4 regions of the Delftia sp. NA_296.1 genome follow, and region 2 is predicted to be linked to each of the others. Evidence: predicted binding sites of a transcription regulator. Region 2 holds the regulator's gene; each other region holds the start of a gene.
What was found. Region 2 encodes LexA, which represses DNA repair genes until DNA is damaged. Its sites were predicted from a motif close to ACTGTATNNNNATACAGT; they were not measured.
Positions count from the first base shown of each region.

Region 1 (4,669 bases), on a different contig from region 2:
TGCGCTGTACCACTCGCTGCGCCAGCTGCTGCAACCGCACTGATCTGCCGCGCGCAGCCATCGACGTGTCTTCCCTGCAGAACAACTCCCCCGTGGCCGCCGGCCGGGCCACCGCCATCGGACTACTGGCCGTGGTGTGCTGGAGCTGCACCGTGGGCCTGATGCGCTCGGTGGCCGAGCCGCTGGGTGCCGTGGGCGGCGCCGCCATGCTCTACACGGTCAGCGCACTGTGCGTGGCCGCCGTGCGCGGCCTGCCCAGGCCCTCGCAGTGGCGGGCCATGCATCCGGCCTACTTCTGGGGCTGCGGCCTGCTGTTTGCGGTCTACGAGATCTGCCTGTCGCTGGCGATTGGCCTGGCGCAGGACCGCGCCCAGGCGCTGGAGCTGGGGCTGATCAATTACCTGTGGCCCAGCCTGACCATCGTTTTGGCCGTGCTGCTGCGCCAGCAGCATGCGCGCTGGTGGCTGTGGCCCGGCGTGCTGCTGTGCCTGTGGGGGCTGACGCGAGTACTGGGCGGTGATTCCCTGCAACTGCGGGGCATGGCGGACCACATGCTGTCCAACCCGCTGGCGTATGGACTGGCTTTTGGCGCGGCCCTGCTGTGGCCCTGCTATTCGCTGGCTGCGCGGCGCTGGGGCGGTGGCCACAATGCTGTGGGCCTTTTCCTGATATGGACTGCGCTGGCGTTGTGGATCAAATGGCTGTGGCTGGGCGGTGAAGGCGGCATGCAATGGTCGGGCACCGTGGTGCTGCAATTGCTGGCCGTGGGCGGGCTCACCGCCCTGGGCTACAGCTGCTGGGAGCACGGCATACAGCACGGGCATCTGGCCGTGATGGCTGCCGCCTCGTACTTCACGCCCGTGTTCTCGGCGCTGCTGGCCAGTGCCTGGCTGCAGGTGCAGCCGGGCTGGGGATTCTGGCAGGGCGTGGTGCTGGTGACCGTGGGGTCGCTGGTGTGCTGGGGTGCGACCCGGCGCGCAGATTAGCCTTCGTCCTCTGCTCCTGCGTCCCAGTCTTCGCTGCGCCCCCGCAGCACCTTGCTCGCAATTTCTCCACCAAAACCGCGCGCAGCCAGAAAGCGCATCTGCTTGAGTCGTTCCTGCGGTGTGGCCGGTGGTGCGCCGAAGCGCTGGCGCCATACGGCAAGGGCGCGCTGCAGTTCGGTGGCGCGCAGTTGCTCTGCGGCGGCGCGTACCAGGCCGTCGTCCAGTCCCTTGTTGCGCAACTCCTGCACCACGCGTGCCGTGCCAAAGCGCGCGGCCTTGCGGTGCAGCACGGATTCGGCCACGCGCTGGGCACTGATGAAGCCGCGCTGCTCCAGCGCGTCGAGCATGGCGCCCAGGTCTTCGCCTTCCTCCACATGGGGGGCGAGCTTGCGTTCCAGCTCCAGCCGTGAATGTTCGCGCTGGCCCAGCAGCTTGAGCGCCCGGCCCTTGAGCGACAGCTTGGCGAATCCCATGCGGCAATGTCTCCTGAATCGTCCCGAATAAAAAAGGCCCCCACGCTCCCCTTGCTGCGCAAGGTCCGCTGCCCCCCAAGGGGGCCGCTTTTTTGCCTTGGGGCGTCCCGGCGATAAAAAAGGCGCAGACGTGAGCCTGCGCCAAGATGGCAAACACAGTGTGTGCAGGCGCGGCGGCGCCTGCAGTGAGGGGTCAGGCCGCTCAGGCTTCGATCACGCCGTCCTTGTCGGCCTTGGCCTTGCCCGCCTTGGCGGCCTTGGCTTCGGGGGCATCGCCACCGGCCGTGGGCAGCAGGGCGATGCCCAGGCTGTCGCGCACCTTGTTCTCGATCTCCACGGCTAGGCCGCTGTTCTCGCGCAGGAATTCGCGGGCGTTGTCGCGGCCCTGGCCGATCTTCTCGCCGTTGTAGGCATACCAGGCGCCCGACTTGTCGAGGATCTTGGCGTTGACGCCCATGTCCAGGATTTCACCTTCGCGCGAGATGCCTTCACCGAAGAGGATGTCGAACTCGGCGGTCTTGAACGGAGGCGAGACCTTGTTCTTGACGACCTTGACCTTGGTCTCGTTGCCGATGGCCTCGTCGCCCTTCTTGATGGTGCCGGTGCGGCGGATGTCCAGGCGGACCGAGGCGTAGAACTTCAGCGCATTGCCGCCCGTGGTGGTTTCGGGGCTGCCGAACATCACGCCGATCTTCATGCGGATCTGGTTGATGAAGATGACCATGCAGTTGGTCTTCTTGATGGTGGCTGTCAGCTTGCGCAGCGCCTGGCTCATCAGGCGGGCCTGCAGGCCGGGCAACTGGTCGCCCATCTCGCCTTCGATTTCGGCCCGGGGTGTGAGGGCGGCCACCGAGTCCACGACGATCATGTCCACGGCGCCCGAGCGCACCAGGCTGTCCACGATTTCCAGGGCCTGCTCGCCGGTATCGGGCTGGCTGATCAGCACTTCGTTGAGGTTCACGCCCAGCTTCTGGGCGTAGCTGGTGTCCAGTGCGTGCTCGGCGTCGATGAAGGCGCAGGTGCCGCCCTGCTTTTGCATTTCGGCGATGACCTGCAGCGTCAGCGTGGTCTTGCCCGAGGATTCAGGGCCGTAGATCTCGATCACGCGGCCACGGGGCAGGCCGCCCACGCCCAGGGCGATGTCCAGGCCCAGCGAGCCGGTGGAGACGACCTGGATGTCCTGGATGGCTTCGCCTTCACCCAGGCGCATGATCGTGCCCTTGCCGAACTGCTTTTCGATCTGGGCGAGTGCGGCCTGCAGGGCCTTGGCTTTTTCACTGTTGGCGGTGGTGACGGCGGTGTTCATGCGGACTCCTGGGTTGGCTGGGGTTTCAGCTCTGTATTTGCATTCAGGCTGGATGCTTGAACAGTAGTTTATGGGCTTGTTGGTTTGTTTTGTTGGTGTTTTTAGTCAGTTTTCCTGACTTGTTGGATTTACCTCCACAATGCATCCATGAGTGAGTTTTCCCCCGTCACGCCGCCCGCCGACGCCTGGCGCCAGACCCACCTGGGCCGCCTGCTCGGCCATGCCATGCGGCGGTTCGACGCGCGTGTGCTGCAGCTCATGGCGCGCGATGTGGAGGTTCCGCTGGCGCTGTCCAATCTTGCGGCGCGCGACAAGGTGGGTGCGGCCCACATCCACATCACGCGGCATCTGTCGCTGGCTGGCGACAGGCTCACCGACCTGGCCGAGCGCGCTGGCATGACCAAGCAGTCCATGGGCGACCTGGTGGCCCAGTGCGAGGCCTGGGGCCTGGTCACGCGCGAAAGCGACGAGCGCGATGCGCGCGCACGCCGCATCCGCTTCACGCCTGCGGGCCTGGCATGGCTGCAGGCCTTCCATGACGCCGTGTCCCAGGCCGAGGCCGAGTTCCGCGAGGAAGTCGGCGACGACATCGCCACCGTGGTGGCGCTGGGGCTGGAGGCCTATGCGGGCGGCGGCTCACTCGGGTAAGGTCCCTGCCCGTGGGGCGGGGCGCATCCTAGAATCCTAGGAATCAAAGACGCGCATTTCCAACATCCAGAGCGCGTCTGTATTTCAGGAGACAACCCCATGCGCATTCTGATTGCCGAAGACGACCAGGTCCTGGCCGATGGTCTGCTGCGCAGCCTGCGCGGCTCGGGCGCCGTGGTCAGCCATGTGGCCAACGGCAGCGAGGCCGATACCGCGCTGATGACCAGCAGCGAGTTCGACCTGCTCATCCTGGACCTGGGCCTGCCCAAGATGCACGGGCTCGAAGTGCTCAAGAAGCTGCGCGGCCGGGGCGATGCGCTGCCGGTGCTCATCCTCACGGCGGCCGACAGCGTGGAAGAGCGCGTGCAGGGGCTGGACTACGGCGCCGACGACTACATGGCCAAGCCGTTTGCGCTGTCCGAGCTGGAGGCGCGTGTGCGCGCGCTCACGCGGCGCGGTATGGGTGGCGCCAGCAGCACCATCAAGCACGGCCCCCTGGTGTACGACCAGGCCGGCCGCGTGGCCACCATCGACGGCAAGATGGTCGAGCTGTCGGCGCGCGAGCTGGGCCTGCTGGAAGTGCTGCTGCAGCGTGCGGGCCGGCTGGTCAGCAAGGACCAGTTGGTCGAGCGCCTGTGCGAATGGGGCGACGAGGTCAGCAACAACGCCATCGAGGTCTATATCCACCGCCTGCGCAAGAAGATAGAGCGCGGCCCCATCCGCATCGCCACCGTGCGCGGCCTGGGCTACTGCCTTGAGAAGATCGCTTCCTGAGGCCGCTGCCCTGGCTGTCAGGCCCGGGTTGGCTTGCCTGCGCATAGTGGCGGATGCCACGGGGCCGTGAACCCGTCGTGAGGGCTGCCCGCCGATGAAAATCTTCCAGCGTGAACAGCGCTCACTGTTCGGCGAGATCCTTGACTGGATGCTCACGCCGCTGCTGCTGCTGTGGCCCGTGAGCCTGGCGCTGACCTGGCTGGTGGCCCAGGGCCTGGCCAACAAGCCGTTCGATCGCGCGCTGGAGTACAACGCCCAGGCGCTGGCGCAGCTGGTGATGGTGCAGCAGGGCAAGGTGCTGTTCAACCTGCCGCAATCGGCCAGCGAGATCCTGCGCGCCGACGAGTCGGACACCGTGTATTTCCAGGTGCTGGGCGTCAAGGGCGAGTACCTGGCCGGCGAGCGCGATCTGCCGCTGCCGCCCGAGTCCGACGATCCGCCATCCGGCGATCTATCGCCCGGCGGTGCACCGACCGGCGGGG
Region 1 covers NZ_JBQZGF010000002.1:634,954-639,622, reverse strand. The annotation lists gene ACUTR7_RS07405 (hypothetical protein) at 1-43, shown strand, start outside; gene yddG (aromatic amino acid DMT transporter YddG) at 66-986, shown strand; gene recX (recombination regulator RecX) at 983-1,459, opposite strand; gene recA (recombinase RecA) at 1,662-2,765, opposite strand; gene ACUTR7_RS07385 (MarR family winged helix-turn-helix transcriptional regulator) at 2,913-3,413, shown strand; gene ACUTR7_RS07380 (response regulator) at 3,513-4,187, shown strand; gene ACUTR7_RS07375 (sensor histidine kinase) at 4,282-4,669, shown strand, end outside.
Region 1: a site for LexA is predicted at 2,796-2,813, ahead of recA (recombinase RecA). Genes of this name have one in related genera too.

Region 2 (4,669 bases):
CAGGCCGATTGCGCCAACGGCTTCCTGTTTGATGGATTTCCCCGCACCATTCCCCAGGCAGACGCCATGAAGGCCGCTGGCGTGAAGCTGGACTACGTGCTGGAGATCGACGTGCCCTTCGACGCCATCATCGAGCGCATGAGCGGCCGCCGTTCCCACCCCGCCTCGGGCCGCACCTACCACGTCAAGTTCAATCCGCCCAAGGTCGAAGGCCAGGACGACGTGACCGGCGAGCCGCTGGTGCAGCGCGAAGACGACAAGGAAGAAACCGTCAAGAAGCGCCTGGACGTCTACAGCAGCCAGACCCGCCCCCTGGTGGACTACTACCGCGCATGGGCCGAAAAGGAAGCCGCAGCGGCACCCAAGTACCGCGCCATCAGCGGCCTGGGCTCGGTCGAGGACATCACCCAACGCGCACTGGCTGCACTGGCTGAGTGATGCAGGCCATGTGCCGCAACGAAAAAAGCACCCGCCGGGTGCTTTTTTGTTGACCGCCGGCAACCGAAGAAATACCGGCGTCGCCGCCCGGCTCAATCGCGCGGCTGCGCTGCCAGCGCCAGCATCATCGCAATCCGGGCCTTTGCCACAGGCAGCTGCGCCAGATCGGCCTCTGCCGGGTTGGTCCCAAGGCCGGAGGCCACGGGCAGGCCTTCGGCACAGCGCGTGCCCCGCCAGATCCAGACGCCCTTGTCACGGGCACGCTGCAAGGCCGCTTCCATGCCTTCGTGAACCGTCGCATTGCCCGTGCCAGCCACGACGATGCCACGCACGCCTGCCGCCACCAGCGCATCCACGCCGCTGGCACGCGCCAAGGCGCCGCTGAACACCACCTCGACCCAGGGCAGCTCATCCAGCGCCAGCAGATCAGATGACATGGCCGCAGGCACCATGGCCCGCGCGGACGGCGCTGCGGGGGAGGACGGCGCATCGGGCACCAGCCAGCGCACACGCCCTTCCTCCACCAACGCCTGCGGCCCGCCTTCCACGGAGCGCATTGCCTGCAGCCGGTAGGGATGGACCTTCTGCACCTGGGCTGCCGCATGCACCTCGCCGCCTGCCACCACCCATACGCCACTGCGCCCGCCGCTGGCAGCCACGGTCACGGCATCGCGCAGATTCTGCGGTCCGTCTGCCAACAGGGCCGTGGCCGGGCGCATGGCGCAGGTCAACACAATGGGTTTGGTGGCCGGCAGCAGGCTGTTCAGCAGCCAGGCCGTCTCTTCCAGCGTGTCCGTTCCATGCGTGATCACCACGGCGCGTGTGTCCGCATCCTCCAGTGCCTGCGTGCAGGCGCGCAGCAACGCGCGCCACACGGGCCAGTCCATATCCTTGCTGTCCACCTGCGCGATCTGCTGCGTCTGCACGGGTCCCAGCGCCTGCTGCTCCAGGTCCGGCACGGCCTCCAGCAGCGACTGCACCGTGATCTGCCCGGCCTTGTACCCCACGCCCTGCGACTGCGAATCCGCCCGGCCGGCGATGGTCCCGCCCGTGCCCAGAATCACCAACTTTGACTGCCCCACTTGCACCTCTTGGAAAACTGGTTAAAAATACAGATACTGTATAAATCATCAGATGGCCTCCCAGCCTGCCATCTGCCCTCAAGGACCGGACGCACGCCATGCTCGACCATCCCAAGCTCACCGCCCGCCAGCAACAGATCCTGGACCTGATCCAGGCCGCCATCTCCCGCACGGGCGCGCCTCCCACCCGCGCGGAAATCGCCAACACGCTGGGCTTCAAGTCCGCCAACGCTGCCGAGGAACACCTGCAGGCCCTGGCCCGCAAAGGTGTGATCGAACTGGTCAGCGGCACCTCGCGCGGCATTCGCCTGCGTACCGACACCGTGCGCAACATCAATGCCGCGCGCGGCACCAGCTTCGGACTGCCGCTGTCGGCCCTGGCACCGCTGATGCTGCCCCTGGTGGGCCGCGTTGCGGCGGGCTCGCCCATTCTCGCGCAGGAACACATCGACCAAACCTATTCCGTCGAGCCCAGCCTGTTCCAGACGCGCCCCGACTATCTGCTGCGCGTGCGCGGCATGTCCATGCGCGACGCGGGCATCATGGACGGCGACCTGCTGGCCGTGCAGTCAGCACACGAAGCCCGCAACGGCCAGATCGTCGTGGCACGCCTGGGTGATGAAGTCACCGTCAAGCGCCTGCGCCGCACCACGCAGGGCGTGGAACTTCTGCCGGAAAACCCCGATTACCCGGTGATTCGCGTCGCCCCCGAAGAGGCCTTTGCCATTGAAGGCCTGGCCGTGGGGCTGATCCGCAACAGCATGTCCATGTAAGCCGGACTGGCGGCCCTTCTCAGGCCGCCTCACCCCATTTCACGCACCGCCCAGGTGGTAGGCGCGAAGCCTTGGAGCTTCGCCCTGGGCGGAGCTTTGCCCGCAAACCGCAATCCTGCCTGTGTCCATGCCTCTTTGAAACACGCCAACAGGAGTCGTCACATGGGATTCGCTCTGCCAACACTGTCTTCTTTTTCCTTCCTGCGCCTGGCACATGGCATCCGCCTGACTGCGACCGCCATGGAGTCGGCCATGCCTCTTGCACAAGCCCCTGCGTGCCAGCCATTACCTGCCGCAGCACCCGAGCCCGCCAACGTGATCTCTTTCAGCAAGGCACGCCGGCGCGGCCAGCAGCGCCGCGGCAAGGCCGCATGCGCTGCAGACCATGGAGATGCCCAGCTGATCCTGCCCTTGCTGCCGACGCAGCCCGCCCTGCAATCCGCGCCTGAGCAGCCTTCAGGCCTGCGCATCATCCAGCGGTCGCCGCAGGAGCAGCCGGAATGCCTGTTCATCTCCGGGCGAATGGCCGATGTCTGCGCTGCGCTGGAGCGCATGGAGGCACACGGCGGACCGGCAGCCAACTGAGGCCCGATGCAAGGTGTGCGACACACCTTGCACGACACAAACCTGGGCGGCGCGGACCGCGCGTCGCGCGAGAAATCGACCTGCGCAAAGCTGGTGCAGGCTGGCGCCCACCACTGCCCTGTAGCGCACATGCAACAAGTGGACGCCCTCTTTGCGGAAGGGGCGCCTGCCTGAAAGATAATTGATAAGCATTCTTATTATCTTTTGCAGTAGCGATTGCCACTGCGCCCGCCTCCTCCGCCCCAGCCTTCTCCGTGCACAGCCTCTACCAGAATCACCATCCCTGGCTGGAAAGCCTGCTGCGCAAACGCCTGGGAAACCGTGACGATGCCGCCGACCTGGCCCAGGACACCTTTGTGCGCCTGCTGCGCTCGCCCCTGCCGCAGCAGGACATCCGCGAACCCAGGCGCTACCTGGCCACCATCGCCCGGGGCCTGGTCGCCGACCTGTTTCGCCGCCGCACGCTGGAGCAGTCCTATCTGGACTATCTGGCCCAGTTGCCACAATCGCTGGCGCCTTCGCCCGAAGAGCAGGCCATCATCCAGCAGACCCTGCTGGATGTGGACCGCATGCTCCAGGGCCTTCCTCCCAAGGTTCGCGAAGCCTTTGTGCTGGCCCAGTTCGAGGAACTGAGCTACCCAGAGATCGCCGAGCGCCTGGGTGTATCGCTGCGCACCGTCAGCAACTACCTGACCCGGGCGATGGAGCATTGCTGCCTGGTCCTGGCATAGCCACATGGGCGAGAGACATCTGGAAGGCAACGACCGCCGCGCCTTGCATGAGGCCGCCGCCTGGCACGTGAAACTGCGCGGCGCCTCTGCCACAGCGGGCCTGCAACAGGACTGGCAGAAATGGCATGAGGCCGATCCCGCCCACCAGCGCGCCTGGCTGCGCGTGCAATCCGTCACCGCGCAACTGTCGCATCTGCCCGCACCCCTGGCGCGCCAGGCGCTGGGCCGTCGCGCCTCGCCCACCCGCCGCTCCGTGGTGCGCGGCGTGGCTCTGGGCCTGGGCAGCGGCGCCACGGCCTGGATGGCCTGGAAAGGCGCACCACTGGAAAGCTGGCAGGCCGGGCAGCGCACAGCCACAGGCGAGCGCCGAAACCTGACGCTGCCCGACGGCTCCCTGGTGGCCCTGGATACGGCCACCGCCTTGGACACCGTTTTTGACGACCGCCAGCGCCTGCTGCGCCTGCACCGTGGCCGCATCCTCATCGCCACCGAGCCCGACGCGCTGGGCCGCCCCTTCAGCGTGCAGACCCCGCAAGGCCACGTACTGGCCCTGGGCACGCGCTTCACGGTCCATCTTGCGGACGATGGCCTGTGCCATGTCACCGTGCAGGAAAAGGCCGTGCGCCTGCAGCCTCTGGACAGCGATGCGCCCTCCGCGCAATTGCAGGCCGGACAGCAGGCCGCCTTCTCGTCCAGCGCCACCCAGCCGCCGACGTCCGCAGACCCCTTTGCAGCCAGCTGGCATGAAGGCGGCCTGGTCGCGCTGGACATGCCGTTGGGTCAGCTGATTGACGCCCTTGCCCGCTATCGGCCCGGCTACCTGGGCTGCTCGGCCGAGGTCGCCGGGATGCTTGTCTCGGGCGCCTTTCCCGTGGATGACACGGATCGCGCCCTGGCCGCGCTCGTCAGCCGCTTTCCTCTGCAACTGCGCACCCGCACCCGCTATTGGGTGGAGGTGCAAGCACGATCAAGCTGAGATGATGGGATGAGGCCGTGGCGAAGTCTCTCGTCCAGACCAGCACTTCAGAGCGGCGCATACGGGTGATGCACCACGTCGAAG
Region 2 covers NZ_JBQZGF010000001.1:653,270-657,938, forward strand. The annotation lists gene adk (adenylate kinase) at 1-438, shown strand, start outside; gene ACUTR7_RS03110 (asparaginase) at 531-1,520, opposite strand; gene lexA (transcriptional repressor LexA) at 1,619-2,293, shown strand; gene ACUTR7_RS03120 (hypothetical protein) at 2,546-2,878, shown strand; gene ACUTR7_RS03125 (sigma-70 family RNA polymerase sigma factor) at 3,133-3,609, shown strand; gene ACUTR7_RS03130 (FecR domain-containing protein) at 3,614-4,585, shown strand; gene ACUTR7_RS03135 (AAA family ATPase) at 4,633-4,669, opposite strand, start outside.

Region 3 (4,669 bases), on a different contig from region 2:
GGGCCAGGCCGCGAACCACTGGCCCTGGGCGGGCACCAGCCGCAGCCGGTCCTGGCAAAGCGGCTGCGTGGCCTGCAGCGGGTTGGCGGCAATGCGCTGGCCCAGCAGTTGCAGGACGTCGCCCACGGCCGATGTGGCCAGCGGGCTGGCGCCATCGGCAGGCAGCGCAGGCCCGTTGCCATTGGCCGCAATGGCGCGCAGCGGCGCATGGCCCGGATAGAAATTCAGCGCGCAGCCGTAGCGATGGCCCGGCACCCAGGCCGATTCAAAACCGCGCCCGCCCTGCGCATAGTCCAGCACCAGGGCCATGCGCCCCGTGCGCTGGCCCTGCAGCCAGACGCGCCGCTCCATGAGCCGGCCTTCGCGCTCGATCATGCGCAGGCCGGCCACCAGCCATTCGTCCTCGACCAGTTGGCCCCTGGCCTGCACCTCGGCCTTGTCCATGGGCCAGCCCAGCGCGGCCATCACGTCGGCCTTGACCTCGGGGCTGAGCGATTCGCGGCGGCGCACGGCGTCGATGATCAACTGCCAGTGGCCCAGCTGCACCAGCATGTCGCGCGGCCAGTCTCGGTGGCTGTCCACCAGATCCCTGCAATCCTTGATGCGCGCCGCCATGCCGGTGGCCTGCGCATCGACCATGCGCGCGGCCATGTTGTTCCAGCGCTGGCGCATCTGCGTGTCGCTGGCCTGGTTGGCCAGGCCAGCACGCACCATGTCCTGCATCCACAGCGACAGTTCCTGCAGGCCGGCTTCGACCTTGTCCCAGCGCTTGTCCTCGCGCCTGGCCTGCTGTTTGGCCGCGACCTCGGGATCGGGTGGCGGCTCGGCCGCTGCGGCGGCAGCCTTTGCCTCTTTCTTCTCGGCCTTTTCCTGGCGGCTGTCCAGCCAGGTCTGCACCCAGGCGGGCGGATCACCGCCTTCGGGGACTTGCCCGCCGGCACGCATCAGCATCAGCGCCAGCCCGTGCTTGCAGGGGAATTTGCGGCTGGGGCAAGAGCATTTGAAGGAAGGCCCCGACAGGTCCACCTGGGTCTGGTAGGGCTTGCTGCCGCTGCCCTGGCATTCACCCCAGACCGCCACGTCATTGGCGCCCATGGCGGGCCATTTGGCGGGCGATTGCAGGCCCTTGGCGGCCTTGCTGGATGAGGCGTCCGGCGACAGCGCCAGCACTTCGCTCTCTGTTCCTAATACACGCGACACCGAAGCTCCCTCTCCAAGTGTTTGTCATCGCCGGGCGCATTGAATGAAACGGCACTGCCCGGCAAACCCGAAAGCCTATCAGCAATAGTTATCGGCAATTTGAAACAATTCACAACAACACCAAACCTCTCTCCCATGAATGGGAAACCCCCATGGCGCGCAGCCAGCTGCGCTATATCAGCTCGTGCATTGATGGCACCAAGCCATGCCAGCCTTCAGGCATTGCGAAAGACGCAGAAAACACGCATTCACCATTTCCTGCGATGCACATCGCCACCCATTGGAAGCGAGCACTCATTCCGCACTGAAAACGGTTTCATTCCATTGCACTGGCAACCATTGCCATCCGCTGGCCATTGCGATAGCCCGACAGTGCGTTCGACCCGCAGCCAGGCAAGGCCGGACCAGACCCTGGCTGGGGGATGGGCTCTCAGAAAACCGGACTGCCAGGCAAATATACTGTATATTTATACAGCCATGGAGCTGCAACGCAAACTTTTCATCCTCGCCGACGCCGCCAAGTACGACGCCAGTTGCGCCTCCAGCGGATCGCAGGGGCGCGACTCGCTGGACGGCAAGGGCATGGGCTCGGTCACCGGCATGGGCATCTGCCACAGCTATGCGCCCGACGGGCGCTGCATCTCGCTGCTCAAGATCCTGCTGACCAATGTCTGCATCTTCGACTGCCGCTACTGCATCAACCGCAAGAGCTCCAACGTGCAGCGCGCCCGCTTCACGGTGGCCGAGGTGGTGCAGTTGACGCTGGACTTCTACCGGCGCAACTGCATCGAGGGGCTGTTCCTGTCCAGCGGCATCATCCGCTCCAGCGACTACACCATGGAGCAACTGGTGGAGGTGGCGCGCCGCCTGCGCGAGGAGCATGACTTTCGCGGCTACATCCATCTGAAGACCATCCCGGATGCCGCCCCCGAATTGCTGGCCCAGGCAGGCCGCCATGCCGACCGCCTGAGCATCAATGTGGAACTGCCCACGGCCAGCGGCCTGGCGCAGTTCGCGCCTGAAAAGGATGGACAGCGCATACGCCAGGCCATGCAGGGCGTGGACCGGCATGTGCAGGCCTGGCGCGCGGCCACGCGCGAGCAGCGCCAGGCGCAGTCCCTGCCCGGCGCGCCCGCGCAGCGCGCCGCCGTGCCGCGCTTTGCGCCGGGCGGGCAGAGCACGCAGATGATCGTGGGCGCCGACCGCGCAACCGATGCCGACATCCTCGAATCCAGCCACACGCTGTATGCGGGCTACGGCCTGCGCCGCGTGTACTACTCGGCCTTCAGCCCCATTCCCGATGCCTCGCGCGATCTGCCGCCGCAGGCGCCGCCCCTCATGCGCGAGCACCGGCTCTACCAGGCCGACTGGCTGATGCGCTTTTACGGCTACGGGGCGGGCGAGATCGCGGCGGCCAGCCGCCACGGCATGCTGGACCTGGAGATCGACCCCAAGCTGGCCTGGGCACTGGCCAACCGACAGCAGTTCCCCGTGGACCTCAACCGTGCGCCGCGCAGCCTGCTGCTGCGCGTGCCGGGCCTGGGCACGCAGACGGTGGACCGCCTGCTGGCGGCGCGCCGCGTGCGCAGGCTGCGGCTGGACGATCTGCTGCGGCTGCGCGCCCCCGTGCAAAAGGCCCTGCCCTTCGTGCTGATCGACGGCCACCGGCCCCTGCTGGGCGAGACCGACTCGGCCGCGCTGCGCACCCGGCTGATCGCGCAGTCGCAGGCCAGCCAGGCCCAGGCACGGCACAGCGGCATGCGCGTGCAAAGCGCGGTGCAGGCCAGCCTGTTCTAGAACCTGGAGCACGCCATGCAAGCACAGGCTCTCACCATTGAACTCGACAGCCCCGACGACTGGCCCGGCTTTCGCGCAGCCTGCCGGGCGCTGCTGGCCCATGGCGCCGACCCCGCTCTGGTGCGCTGGCGGTGGCCCGACACGCGGGGTGCGCAGCAACTCGGCGCGGGCGTGGACCTGTTTTCCAGCGCGCCGGAGCAGGCCATGCCCGCCTCGGCACTCGCCGGGCTGGCCGGCCCCGGCGAGGCAGGGCTGTCCCTGTCGGACACCCAGATGTCCGCGCTGCGCCATGCCTGCATGCACCGCGCGGCGGGCCGCTTCGAGCTATGCCACCGCTGGCTGGCGCGCATGCAGGCCCGGCCCGAACTGCGGCTGGACGCGCTGGATGCGGACTGGCGCGCCATCGAGGCCCTGGCCCGCCCCGTCTCGCGCGAGATCCACAAGATGCACGCCTTTGTGCGCTTTCGGACGACGCAGCGGCCGGACCAGCCCGAGCTGCACATTGCCTGGTTCGAGCCCGAGCACCACATCGTGCGCGCGGCGGCGCCCTTCTTCTGCAAGCGCTTTGCCAACATGCACTGGGCCATCCTCACGCCGCAATGCAGCGCGCACTGGGACGGCCATGCGCTGCGCCTGGCGCCCGGCGCGCGCCGCAGCGATGCCCCGCCAGCCGACGCGGGCGAGGCCCTGTGGCTGACCTACTACGCCAGCACCTTCAATCCGGCACGCCTGAAGGAGCAGGCCATGCTGCGCGAGATGCCGCGCCGCTACTGGCACAACCTGCCCGAGACGGTGCTGATCTCCACCCTGGTCCAGCAGGCCCGCGCGCGCACGGCGCAGATGCTGGCGCCGTAGCGGCAGCCGCCAAAAAGAAACAGAAAAAGAAAAGGCCCCGAAGGGCCTTTGTCTGCTTTGCAGCGTCGCTCAGTGCATCAACCCAGCCACTTGCGGGCGTTGCGCCACACACGCATCCAGGGGCTGAATTCCGACTTGTCGCCGTTGGTCCAGCTCATCTGCACGTTGCGGAACACGCGCTCGGGGTGGGGCATCATGGCCGTGAAGCGGCCATCGGCCGTGGTCACTGCCGTCAGGCCGCCGGCCGATCCGTTGGGATTGAACGGGTACTGCTCGGTGGCCTTGCCGTGGTTGTCCACATAGCGCATGGAGGCGATGGCCTTGTCCGCATTGCCGCGGTAGCGGAAGTTGGCAAAGCCTTCGCCGTGGGCCACGGCGATGGGCAGGCGGCTGCCGGCCATGCCCTGCAGGAACAGGCTGGGCGACTCCAGCACTTCCACCATGGACAGGCGCGCCTCGAAGCGGTTGCTCTGGTTCTGCGTGAAACGCGGCCAGTCCTGGGCACCGGGAATGATGTCGGCCAGCTCGGCAAACATCTGGCAGCCATTGCATACGCCCAGGCCGAAGGTGTCGCTGCGGCCGAAGAACTGCTGGAACTGCGCGGACAGGCTGTCGTTGAAGGTGATGGAGCGCGCCCAGCCGATGCCGGCGCCCAGCGTGTCGCCGTAGCTGAAGCCGCCGCAGGCCACCACGCCGGCGAAGTCCTGCAGCTGCGCGCGGCCGCTTTGCAGGTCGGTCATGTGCACGTCCACCGCGTCGAAGCCGGCTTCGGTGAAGGCGTAGGCCATTTCCACATGGGAGTTCACGCCCTGCTCGC
Region 3 covers NZ_JBQZGF010000004.1:97,820-102,488, forward strand. The annotation lists gene ACUTR7_RS11440 (SWIM zinc finger family protein) at 1-1,200, opposite strand, end outside; gene ACUTR7_RS11445 (putative DNA modification/repair radical SAM protein) at 1,678-2,997, shown strand; gene ACUTR7_RS11450 (TIGR03915 family putative DNA repair protein) at 3,013-3,852, shown strand; gene purL (phosphoribosylformylglycinamidine synthase) at 3,930-4,669, opposite strand, start outside.
Region 3: a site for LexA is predicted at 1,659-1,676, ahead of ACUTR7_RS11445 (putative DNA modification/repair radical SAM protein). Genes of this name have one in related genera too.

Region 4 (4,669 bases), on a different contig from region 2:
CGGCGGTGGCTGGTGCTGCTCGGCGATCTGCCGGTTTACGCTGGCCAGCGCCTGCAGCGCCAGGCCATGGCCCGTGCCCTTAGCCGTGAGGAAGAACAGCCGGTCCAGGCCCTGGTCCGGCATGGCCTTGAGCATGGGGAAGATGGTGCCCAGCGTCTTGCCGATGCCCGTGGGCGCCTGCGCCATCAGGCACTGGCCGCCCTGCTGCGCGCGCGCCACGCGGTAGACGGCCACGGCCAGCTCGCGCTGGCCCGCGCGAAAGCCCTGCATGGGAAAGCGCAGCGCGGCCAGCGCCGCCTCGCGCGCCGCGCGGTGGGCGGCCTCGCTGCGCGCCCAGTCCAGGAACAGCGCGCATTGCTGCTCGAAGAAGGCGCGCAGCGTGGCCGCGTCTTCCTCCTGCACCAGCACGGTTTCCTCCGAGTTGCCCACGTTGAAATACACCAGGGCCACGCGCAGCCGCTGCAGGCCGCGCGCCTGGCACAGCAGATGGGCGTAGATGCGCGCCTGGGCCCAGTGCAGGGCGCGGTGGTGGGCGCGCACGCCCTCGATCTGGCCGCGGTAGGTCTTGATTTCCTCGAGCTGGCCAGCCCCGGCGTCGAAGCCGTCTGCGCGGCCGCGCACGCGCAGGTCGCCGTATTCGCCGGCCAGGCTGATCTCGGTCTCGTAGTCCTTGCCCCTGCGCGACTGCACCAGGCTGTGGCCGGCCATGCCCTCCAGCGCGCTGGGCGCGGGTGTGAAGCGCAGGTCCAGGTCGCCAGCGCGTGCCGTGAACTCGCACAGCGCGCGCACGGCCACGGTGTAGCTCACGCGGCCTCTCCCAGCGGCTGGCCGCGCCACTGGACATGGCACACGCGCACGGGAATGCCGTGCTCGGCACAGTACTGCAGCCAGCGGATCTGGTTGTCCTGCAGCTTGTCGCCGGGGGCCTTGGCCTCGACCAGTTCGTAGCGGCGCTCGGCCGGCCAGAAACGCACCAGATCGGGAAAGCCCGTGCGGTTGGCCTGCACGTCGCGCAGCAACCGCGCAAAGAACAGCTTGAGGTGGGCGGCCGGAATGCAGTCCAGCGCCAGCGCCAGCAGCGGCGCGCTCAGCGTACCCCAGAACACGAAGGGCGACTGCAGGCCCTGCTTGTCGGCATGGCGCTGCACGATGACCTCGCGCCAGCTGCCATCGTCCAGATGCGCCAGGCATTCCTCGAACAAGGCTGCGCGGCGCTGCACGAAGTCGGGCGCGGACAGGTCGGCCGGGCCGCTCTGGAAGGGGTGGAAGAAGGCTCCCGGCAGCGGCGCGAAGATGGCCGGCCAGCACAGTAGGCCGAACAGCGAGTTGATGAGCGCGTTCTCCACATAGAACACCGGCGCGGCGTCGCTGTGCCAATGGTCGCGCAGTACGTATTCGACCGATGCGGGCCGCGCCGGCAGCTCCAGCTCCACGTCCATGCGCATCTGCGCCACCACGGGCGCCAGCGCCGCCGCACGCCCGCGTGCGCCCTGCCCCAGGCTGCGGCGCAGGCGCGGCAGCATGCGCGCCACGCGCTGCAGCTCCTCGTCGCTCTCGGGCTGGGCCTGGGCGGCCTGGGCCAGCGCCATGGCATCGGCAAAGCGCTCCATGCGCTCGTACACGCGCATGCGCCGGTGGCGGGCGCCGGGGTAGCGGCTTTGCGCATAGGCCTGCTCGGCACGCTCCCAGTCCTGCATGCGCTCGCAGGCCTGGCCTATGCGCAGCAGCACCTTGGCGCGGCGCTGCTCCAGCCAGGCATTGCCGCTGGCGCAGCAGGCCACCTGCTGCAGCAGCGCATCGATCTCCACGCCCTCATCCAGCGCCGCGCGGAAGGCCTGCAGGGCCAGGTAGCCATCGACATCGGCACGCGACTGGAAGGCCCGCGACGCCGCATCGAAGGCCACGGCCTCGTAGCGGAACACGCCCAGGTCGGCCAGCACGAATTCCGACCAGTCCTGGTAGAGATTGCCGAAGAACATCAGCCGAAAGCGCTCGCACAGCGCGCCCACCATCACGCGCCAGGCGGCTTCGCCGGCTCCGACGCCCTGGGGCTGCCATTGCGCATAGGGCCTGGGCGCCTCATGCAGGGGCTGCAGGGCCTGCAAAAGCTCGGCCTTGCGCAGGCCTGAGTGAATGGGTGCGCCGGCGAACAGCTGCAGCAGCTCGGGCTTGGTGTGCAGCGCAAACAGCTCCTCCAGCGCCATGGGGTGGCCCGCGTCCAGCCAGCCCAGCTCCAGCAGGGGCGCGGCTGCCTCGGCAATTCCGGGAATCTCTTCGTACACCAGCTTGCCGGCCCGAAACCACGGCCCGCGCCGCATCAGCAAACGCACCATCAGCGCCTGCGAGGGCTGGGGCAGCTGTATGAACCGGGTGAGGAATGCCTGCTCGGGCGCGTCCAGCAGATCGCCGTAACGCTGGCCAATCCAGTCCAGCGCGCGCTGGAAGTTGTGCAGGTAGTAGAAGCGGTGGGGAGGGAGCATGGGCCTGGCAGATCGGGCAGCCAGGCCGCTCGAAAACTGTATCTTTATACAGTCATCATATCAAACCCGGTAGTGCTCACTTCGCGCAACGGACTTGCCCCGGGCAGGCTCATCCGGCCAGGAAGCCGCCATCGGTCGCCAGGCAGTGCCCGACCACAAAGGCCGCCTCGTCCGACATCAGCCAGACGACGGCCGTGGCCACCTCCTGCGGATGGCCCATGCGCCGCAGCGGCAGGCCCGCCGCCACGGCATGCATGTCGGCAATGCCCGAGCCCAGCATCATGTCCGTGACCACGCGGCCAGGGGCAACGGCATTGATGCGGATGCCGCGCGGCGCGTACTCCATGGCGGCGGCGCGGGTCAGCGACAGGGCCGCCGCCTTGGAGGCGCCGTACAGCGACAGGCCCGGGTTGGGATTGCGTATGCCGCTGACGCTGGTGTTGTTCACGATGGTGCCGCCGCCCGTGGCCAGCATGGCCGCCAGTTCATGGCGCATGGCGTGGAAGACCGCACGCACATTCGTATCGAAGACCTGGGAGAAGACCGCGTCATCCTGCTCGGCCAGCGCGGCGCGCCGCTCCTGGAAGCCCGCATTGTTGAAGGCCGCGTCCAGCCGCCCGAAGCGCGCCACGGCCTGCTCCACCACCGCCGCCATGTCCTCCTGCCGCGTTGCATCGCAGGCCAGGAAAAGGCCGTCCGCCCCCCGCTGCCGGATTTCCTGCTCCAGCTCCAGGCCCAGCTCACGGCGGCGCCCCGTGACCACCACGGCGGCGGCGCCCTCCTCGGCCATGCGCAGGGCGGTGGCCCGGCCTATGCCGCTGGTGGCACCCACCACCAGGCAGACACGCCCCCGGAGCCGCCCCGATGGTGCAAGGGCCGGCAGGGGGCCGGCCAGTTCCAACTGACGCTGCTGCATGTCCATGGCGATGTTCCTTCGCAATTTGGTTGCATGGTACAACCAAATTGCGAAACATGCCAGGCAGCCAAACCCGCGTGTTCCCCGCCTAGACCGCCACAACCGGCAGCACGATGCGCGAGGCATGGCAGCCACCCAGGTGCAGGCTGTTGACCGCCACCTGCATGGGTCCTGCACTGCCCTCGGGCGCGCCGGTGTTGGGGTTCACGTCGAAGCGCGGGAAGTTGCTGCTGGAGATGTCCAGGCGGATGCGGTGGCCCTTGCGGAACAGGTTGGAGGTGGGCATGGGCTCGATGGTGATGGCCACCACCTCGCCGGGCGTCATCAGCTCGGGCTGCTCCCAAGAGTTGCGGTAGCGGCAGCGCAGGATGCCGTCGGTGATGTTCATCGCATAGCCCTGCGGATGGTCGGCGCTGGGCGGGTACTGGTCGATGAGCTTGGCGGTGAAGTCCGTGTCGGGCGCGGACGAGGACACCTGCAGCTCGATGGTGATGGTGCCCGTGACCTCCAGGTCTTGCTGCAGCGGCTCGGTCTGGAACACCAGCACGTCGCCGCGCTCGGACAGCGGGCCGTGGGGCGGGCGGGCGGCGAAGGTGTTCTCGTGCGTGGTCTGGTCGTAGGCGCCTGCGAACATCAGCGGCTCGCCCGAGGTGATGGAGCCGCCCAGGGTGGGCACGGGGCAGGCAGGGTCGAAGCGGTAGCTGCGCACGCCCGGCTGCGGCGCGGGCTCGCGGGCCAGCCTGCCGTCGGCATGCAGGTGCCAGGCCGTGGGCTGCGTGCCGGGCACGGGCCAGTGGTCGGCGCTGCGCCAGGCCCCGCCGTGGTCCAGCCGGCCCTGGGCCGTGCGCGCGCCCGATCCGCCGCCCATGCGGAAGTAGCGCACGGCGGCTTGCTGGCGCGCGGGCATGGGCCGGCCCTTGAGCCAGTGGTCGAACCAGGCCAGGCGCATGGCCACGTAGTCGTCGGCCAGTGCGCCGTCGAGCACGGCATCGGGCCCGAAATCCACATCGCCCGCATGCGGGACGCTGCGCTCGCCATGGGTCCAGGGGCCCAGCACCATGCGGACCCGGCCATCGCCGCGCGACAGGCCCATGTAGTTGTCCGTGGTGGTCTGCGCATACGGGTCCCACCAGCCGCACATCAGCATCACGGCCAGGCCGTCGAAGGCGCCGTAGTGGCCGGCGGCGTACAGCTCGGGCTGGCGCCAGTAGTCGTCAAAGCTGCCGCGCTCCCACTGGCTGAACAGGTAGTCCTCGTACTCGGGCGCCCACTG
Region 4 covers NZ_JBQZGF010000008.1:212,092-216,760, reverse strand. The annotation lists gene ACUTR7_RS20435 (helicase C-terminal domain-containing protein) at 1-807, opposite strand, end outside; gene ACUTR7_RS20430 (VRR-NUC domain-containing protein) at 804-2,480, opposite strand; gene ACUTR7_RS20425 (SDR family NAD(P)-dependent oxidoreductase) at 2,590-3,402, opposite strand; gene ACUTR7_RS20420 (CocE/NonD family hydrolase) at 3,485-4,669, opposite strand, start outside.
Region 4: a site for LexA is predicted at 2,516-2,533, ahead of ACUTR7_RS20430 (VRR-NUC domain-containing protein). Genes of this name have one in related genera too.